2 regions of the Parageobacillus galactosidasius genome follow, and region 2 is predicted to be linked to the other one. Evidence: riboswitches for the same ligand, from Rfam matches in the RefSeq annotation. Region 2 holds a riboswitch; the other holds the start of a gene.
What was found. Region 2 has a riboswitch for lysine ahead of B9L23_RS15730 (aspartate kinase). Riboswitches for the same ligand answer to the same signal wherever they lie in the genome.
Positions count from the first base shown of each region.

Region 1: linked by a shared signal. The riboswitch ahead of B9L23_RS12220 (amino acid permease) and the one ahead of B9L23_RS15730 (aspartate kinase) in region 2 are both predicted to bind lysine.

Region 1 covers NZ_NDYL01000002.1:556,611-560,482, reverse strand. The annotation lists gene B9L23_RS12240 (acyltransferase family protein) at 1-76, opposite strand, end outside; gene B9L23_RS12235 (hypothetical protein) at 176-358, shown strand; gene B9L23_RS12230 (H-type small acid-soluble spore protein) at 358-537, shown strand; gene B9L23_RS12225 (twin-arginine translocase TatA/TatE family subunit) at 614-781, shown strand; gene B9L23_RS12220 (amino acid permease) at 807-2,279, opposite strand; lysine riboswitch at 2,437-2,626, opposite strand; gene B9L23_RS12215 (YitT family protein) at 2,822-3,406, shown strand; gene B9L23_RS12210 (S8 family peptidase) at 3,422-3,872, opposite strand, start outside.
Region 2 covers NZ_NDYL01000002.1:1,217,427-1,221,298, reverse strand. The annotation lists gene uvrC (excinuclease ABC subunit UvrC) at 1-1,503, shown strand, start outside; lysine riboswitch at 1,573-1,753, shown strand; gene B9L23_RS15730 (aspartate kinase) at 1,867-3,090, shown strand; gene B9L23_RS15725 (YslB family protein) at 3,120-3,575, opposite strand; gene B9L23_RS15720 (succinate dehydrogenase cytochrome b558 subunit) at 3,850-3,872, shown strand, end outside.

The DNA.
Region 1 (3,872 bases), 660 kb from region 2:
GGAGAAAATGACCGAACACGACGAGAAGCATCAGTGCGCATTTTGCATTGTCAAAGTAATAATCGCGTTCGCTCATTGTATCTTCCTCCCTTCTTATCTATACCAATTCGAATGATACTTCTTCTCTTTTGAGGGGTCAATAGTATATCAATTTTTGGAAAGGTGTGATAATTTGATGGTAGAACGCGAAACGACCGATATGACCCAGTTATTAGAAATAATCAACGCGAAAGGGGACGAAGGAGAACTTGAACAAATTGTGCACCTTGTATGTAATGACGAATTGTTTTGGAAAAGTCTACATTCATTAGCGGAAGATAGCGCCAAAGCGGACGAAGAAGGGAAGGAAAATTGGTAATGGAAGTCATACGTGCAAAGCAAATCGCAAAATCGGGAAAAATCGTGCCAGTCACATACGAAGGGCAGCAGGTAATGATTCAACACGTGGATGAAGAACGGGAAATGGCGCGTATTTATAAAAAAAATCGCCCAGAGGAAGAAATGGAAGTACCCGTTCGTCTTCTGCAAGAACAATAATCGTATTCGAATGGCGCTTGCGGTTTAGGTATGGTATAATAATAAAAGAATTGAATAAGCATATGGAGTGAATCGTATGAACATCGGGTTTGGAGAAATTGCCCTTATCGTTTTTTTCGCGCTATTAATTTTTGGCCCAAAAAAATTGCCGGAATTAGGACAAGCGGCTGGAAAAACGTTGCGTGAATTTAAAAATGCGACAAAAGGAATTATCGATGATGAAGAGCAAAAAGTACAAAAATAAGGACTTGGTAATACATACCAAGTCCTTATTTTTGTTCCAAATCGCATTCATGCAACGGAACGATTTTTGTTTTTTTCACAAACTTATACCCGAGCCAGACGATAATAAAGAGCGGCAGGCCGATGTACGAAACAAGAACCCCATACCAGTCGATCGTTCCGCCAATAAAAGCCGGGTAGTTTTGTCCTAAAATAACAATGGTGCAAACAATAAATGCAAAAATAGGACCGAACGGGAACCATTTCGCTTTATACGGTAAATCATCGAGGCTTTTCCCTTGAGCAATATACGCTTTACGGAATCGATAATGGCTGATCGCGATCCCGAGCCATGCAATAAACCCTGACATTCCGGAAGCGTTCAATAGCCATGTATAAACGACACCATCGCCAAAGAAAGAAGCTAAAAAAGCAAGCGTTCCTATTGATGAAGTGACAATAAGAGCATTGACTGGAACTCCACGTTTATCCAGTTTCGCTAAAAATTTTGGCGCTTTCCCTTCACGGGCTAAATCCCAAAGCATGCGGGTAGACGCGTACATGCCGGAGTTGCCTGCCGATAATACAGCAGTTAAAATGACGGCGTTCATTACCGAAGCGGCAAAGGCAATTCCAGCTTTATCGAATACAAGTGTAAACGGGCTAACTGTAACATCGCCGTTGGCAAGTCTTTCGTCTGTATAAGGGATTAACAAGCCGATTGCCAAAATAGCTAATACATAGAATAACAAGATGCGCCAAAACACCCGGCGAATGGCGCGGGGAATGCTGTGTTCCGGATCTTCTGTTTCTCCAGCAGCGACCCCTAACAATTCCGTTCCCTGAAAGGAAAATCCCGCCGCCATAAAGATTCCTAACATGGCCATAAAGCCGCCGTGAAACGGGGCATCTCCAATGGTAAAGTTTTTAAAGCCAATCGCTTCACCGCCCATGATTCCGAAAATCATCAGGAAGCTGACAATTAAAAACACGATGACAGTTGCCACTTTAATGAGGGAAAACCAATATTCCGCTTCTCCGAATCCTTTTACCGATAAGTAATTTAAAAGAAACATAATGCTTAAGCAAAGCGCGCTCCATAAAAGCGATGGGCTATGTGGAAACCAAAATTTCATAATCATCGTGACCGCAGATAGTTCCGCGGCGATCGTAATCGCCCAGTTGTACCAATAATTCCATCCTAATGCAAACCCTAATGCAGGATCAACGAATTTCGTTGCATATGTGCTAAAAGATCCAGAAACAGGCATGTATGCCGCCATTTCCGCAAGGCTTGTCATTAAAAAGTACACCATAATGCCAATGGCTATATATGCCGCAAGTGCTCCACCGGGTCCTGCCGTATGCACTGCTCCGCCGCTTGCCAAAAATAAACCTGTACCGATTGTTCCTCCGAGGGAAATCATCGTTAAATGGCGTGTTTTTAGTTTTCGCCGCAATCCGCTCTCAGAAAGGGAAGCTGAAGAAGGAGCAACCATTGTTTTTGTTGCTGTTTTCATTAATGAACCACTCCCTTATTATTTACAAATATTATGCTAAAAATCTGAAAATTATTAATTTTTATTAATAGGATGTTCTGTGACATCCATATAATAAAAAAAGCCGTCGAAGGAGATTCGACGGCAGTGTTGAGATAACTGCATACATCAACTCTCCCATGAAGATAGCGCTCCATACCCGCAAATTCATGCGGGTATGACAGTGTTGCCCCTATTCGGTGACAACCCCAGCCTGAGCACCCAGAGAAATGCCCAGACTTCGGCAGCTTTTCCTTTCCGGTAAAGTCGTTGACGTGCTCTGCGTCTCGTTTACCGTACTCATAAAAGCTGCGACCTCTACTTCAATGGTTGAATGAGCGGCATATTCAATTATATTAATATACCTTTATTCTAATCTATTGTTGTAATTATAGCAATAGAAAATTAGAAATAAGAGACAAGTCTTTGAAATTGTTACCATATAATAACTATATCGATGTTTTTTCGATAGCGCACCAATTTTGATTGAAGTAAGCTGTAAAGAACAATGGGGTGGCGCTCTGATGTTAAAAAAAATGACTATTACTATTATTGGAAGTATGTTTCTTGCAATCGGGATTAATGTTTTTTTAGTTCCCCATCATTTGTTAGATGGGGGGATTATTGGAATTAGTTTAATCATCAAATATATTTGGCATGTAAAAGTAGGATTAACGATGGTTTTATTAAGTATTCCCCTTTATATTATGGCTTGGTTTTACTATCGCCCGTTTTTTTATAATAGCCTTCATGGTTTACTGTTTTCCTCATTGATGATTGATATATTTTCCGTGCTGCGCGGCATCATTATGCTTGATCCAATGATCAGTTCCATTATTGGCGGAGTTTTAGTCGGCATCGGAATCGGCATCATGTTGCGGGAGGAGACGAGCACGGGAGGGACGGATTTATTAGCACAATTTATTGCGAGAATGACGAATTGGAATGTCGGAATTATTATTTTTATGATGGATACGTTTATTATTACGATTGGGAGTTTCATCATTGATTCCACTTCGTTTCTTTATTCGCTTGTTGTAGTAACGATAGTAGGCATCGCGACAACTATGTTAACACAGACAGGCGGATGGAGACACTATGTTATGTAATCTCCACCCGTATCGTTAACGCCAACTGCTTGCCTGCTCTAGTGCGCGATATACATTGATTAAACCATATCCATAATACGGATCTTTTCCATTTTCCCCTAGGTCAGCAGCTGTCTTGATAATGATTTGTTTTACATCATCGTTCGTAAGATGCGGGTTCATTGAACGAATGAGACCAGCTAATGCAGTTACGTGCGGTGCAGCCATGGATGTCCCAGAAAGTGCTGCATATCGATGCTGCGAAAAAGTGCTGGCAATATTTGTTCCTGGTGCTACCACATCTAAATACGTTCCATAATTAGAATAATGTGCGAAAGAAAGATCGGGATTAACAGCACCAACGCTGATGACCTCAGGATATGCCGCCGGAAAGCTAGGCTGTGCGGTGTTATCGTTTCCGGAGGCGGCAACGAGTACGACATCGCGATCATATGCATAACGGATGGCCTCTTCTAATACAGTGGAC
Region 2 (3,872 bases):
GTGATGCTTAAGGATGACAAAAGCTATCCGTTTATAAAAATTACCGCGGAGAAGCATCCTCGCCTAATCATTACGCGAAAAGTGAAAAAAGACGGCGGAAAATATTTCGGGCCGTATCCGCATGTACAGGCGGCAAACGAAACGAAGAAACTGTTAGACCGCATTTATCCGTTGCGCAAATGCTCGACCATGCCGAACCGTGTTTGTTTATATTATCATATGGGACAATGTCTTGCACCGTGCGTGCATCCGGTGTCCGAACAACAAAATAAAGAAATCGTTGAACAAATCGTCCGCTTTTTAAACGGCGGGTATAAAGAAGTAAAAGAAGAGCTTGCAGAAAAGATGATGAAAGCAGCCGAAGCGCTCGAATTCGAACGGGCAAAAGAATACCGTGATCAAATTGCCCATATTGAAGCAACGATGGAAAAGCAGAAGATGACCATGAACGATTTCGTTGATCGCGATGTGTTCGGTTATGCCTATGACAAAGGATGGATGTGCGTACAAGTATTTTTCATTCGTCAAGGAAAGTTGATCGAGCGCGATGTATCGATGTTTCCGATGTATCAAGACCCAGATGAGGAATTGCTGACGTTTTTAGGACAGTTTTATACCAAAGCGAACCACTTTAAGCCGAAAGAGGTCATTTTGCCTGCTGACATTGACGGCGAACTTGCCGAGCAGCTGCTGGAAGTAAAGGTTGTTCAGCCGAAAAAAGGAAAGAAAAAAGAACTGGTTGATTTAGCAAGCAAAAATGCGGCAATTGCTTTGAGAGAAAAATTTTACTTAATTGAGCGGGATGAAGAACGAACGATCAAAGCTGTGGAAAACTTAGGAAAAATATTAGGAATTCCGACCCCGCATCGCATTGAGGCGTTTGACAATTCCAATATTCATGGCGCGGATCCTGTTTCAGCCATGGTAGTTTTTATCGATGGAAAACCGGAGAAAAAAGAGTACCGCAAATATAAAGTCAAAACCGTAGAGGGACCGGATGACTATGAATCGATGCGCGAGGTGGTAAGAAGACGTTATACTCGCGTGCTCAAAGAAGGCCTCCCACTTCCCGATTTGATTATTATTGACGGAGGAAAAGGGCATTTAGCTGCGGTAAGGGATGTGCTTGAAAACGAATTAGGACTTGATATTCCGCTCGCTGGGCTTGCCAAAGACGACAAGCATCGCACATCCGAGTTAATCATGGGGGATCCGCCGCAAGTTGTTCCATTAGAAAGAAACAGCCAAGAGTTTTATTTATTGCAGCGCATCCAAGACGAAGTGCATCGGTTTGCGGTTGCCTTTCATCGGCAAACGCGTGGAAAAACGATGTTTCGTTCTGTGTTAGATGACATCCCCGGCGTTGGGGAAAAGCGAAAAAAAGCGTTATTAAAGCATTTTGGATCCATTAAAAACATGAAAGAAGCAACGGTAGAAGAATTGCAAAAAGCAAACATTCCGCGCTCTGTTGCTGAAAAAATTTATAAGAAATTGCGAGAATAATATTGTCAACAATACGAAAGTTTGATATGATTGCAATAAATTTCATATTTATACACTTCCAAACGCCGAAGTGAAGATAGAGGTGCGAACTTCAAGAGTACACATTCGGAGGAAAATGAGTTCCGATGATGAGTGTGGAAAGGGGAGCGTCGCCGAAGTGGAAAAAGTCTCATTGCTTTTTCCGCTGGTCCTGCGTTTAAGAAATGTAGGGCTGTCAAGATGTGATTCATCTTGGAGAGCTATCTCACTGTGCGGGGCGAATTCGCTTTTTTCGCTTTCGTGATGCACAGCAATGAGATTTCTCTCATTGCTGTTTTTATTTGCAAACAAATAAACGATATTCATGGTAAAGGGTGAGACGAATTGGGAATCATTGTACAAAAGTTTGGCGGAACGTCTGTTGGTTCCATCGAAAGAATTCAACATGTGGCGAATCGGGTCATTGAGGAAGCCCAAAAAGGAAATGAAGTTGTCGTTGTTGTTTCGGCAATGGGAAAAACGACTGATGAGCTTGTCAACTTAGCGAATCAAATTTCCAATCATCCTAGCAAACGGGAAATGGATATGCTTCTTTCGACAGGGGAACAAGTGAGCATCGCGCTTTTGGCAATGGCGCTTCACGAAAAAGGATATAAAGCTGTTTCATTGACAGGATGGCAAGCGGGAATTATGACGGAAGAAATGCACGGCAATGCCCGAATTATGAACATGGATACGACGAGAATCCACCGCCACCTTGATGAAGGGGCAATTGTGATCGTGGCGGGATTTCAAGGAGTGACGGAAACTGGGGAAATTACTACGCTCGGCCGCGGCGGTTCCGATACAACAGCGGTGGCGCTAGCGGCAGCATTAAAAGCGGATAAATGCGATATTTATACAGACGTAACCGGCGTGTTTACAACAGACCCGCGTTATGTGAAAACAGCAAGAAAAATAAAAGAGATCTCCTATGATGAAATGCTTGAGTTGGCCAATTTAGGGGCAGGGGTATTGCATCCGCGCGCCGTGGAATTTGCGAAAAACTACGAAGTGCCGCTGGAAGTGCGTTCAAGCATGGAAAACGAAAGAGGAACGATGGTAAAGGAGGAAGTTTCGATGGAGCAGCATTTAATCGTACGAGGAATCGCGTTTGAAGATCAAGTAACGAGAGTAACGGTGGATGGAATCGAAAATAGTTTATATACATTGCCGACCATTTTTACGGCTCTTGCGAACCGTGGCATCAATGTAGATATTATTATTCAAAGCGCGGCAAATTCCGAAACAACGTCTGTTTCTTTTTCGATTCGCACGGAAGATCTGCAAGAAACGCTCCAAGTATTACAATCGTTAAAAGGAGCAAATGTGCAATATGAAACTGGTTTAGCAAAAGTATCGATTGTCGGCTCCGGTATGATTTCTAATCCGGGAGTAGCTGCGCAAATGTTTGAAGCGCTAGCGAATCAAGGCATTGAAATAAAAATGGTCAGCACGTCAGAAATTAAAATTTCCACGGTCATTGACGAAAAATATATGGTTTCGGCCGTCGAGGCGCTTCACGAAGCATTCGAGCTTGCCGAAGAAACCGTAGCGCTGCGCTCATAAAAATGGCAAAAGCCTGCATTCGCAGGCTCTTAGCTATTTATTTCATCTTTGCGATCCCATTTAATGGTGATTAACACTTTATTAGCACGTTTCTTTTGTTGTTCGAACGCTTCGGCAACGCGGCGTTTTTGATGCTCAATTTGTTGGGCTAGAAATCCTGCTTCCAACTGAAATGTACAATTTTCGTGAAGAGCAAATCGCGCGGCGATGATCGGACCTGTCAACTCAACGTGAAGCTCGTCCTTTCCTTCTTCCAAAACGGAAAGGGTTCCCCATCCAGCTTTTTCAAAAAACGTGATGATATCGGATATCGTTTCTAGCGGATAATGGCGCGCCAAGCTTTTACCAGCCCAGTATAAAATGCTTGCTGTTTCTTTTCCGAGCAATTCAGGAAGAAGAATTTGCCGAATCAGTTCAGAGCCAAATGCGGAAATATGAATGTCTTCTAATGCTTTATATTGTTCTTCTAGCGATGGTAGTTTCACATGCTTCCCCTCTTTCTATCTACTCTAACATTATAGCGAAATGGAGGGGAGCATGCATTATCTTTCTTATGATTGGATGTTGTTTAAATATTCAAATGTTTGAACATTTTATGACTTTGTTTTCTTGACGCTTGTACAATGTGAGAGTACAATGAATGTGACAAAATGATTATGGTAATGGAAGCAATTACATTCTATGAATCATTACCTTTTCATTTTTGTGGATGGGGAGCGCATTAATTTTTCATCGTTATTATTCAAAGGGGGTTTACATATGGCAGGAAATCGCGAATTTTA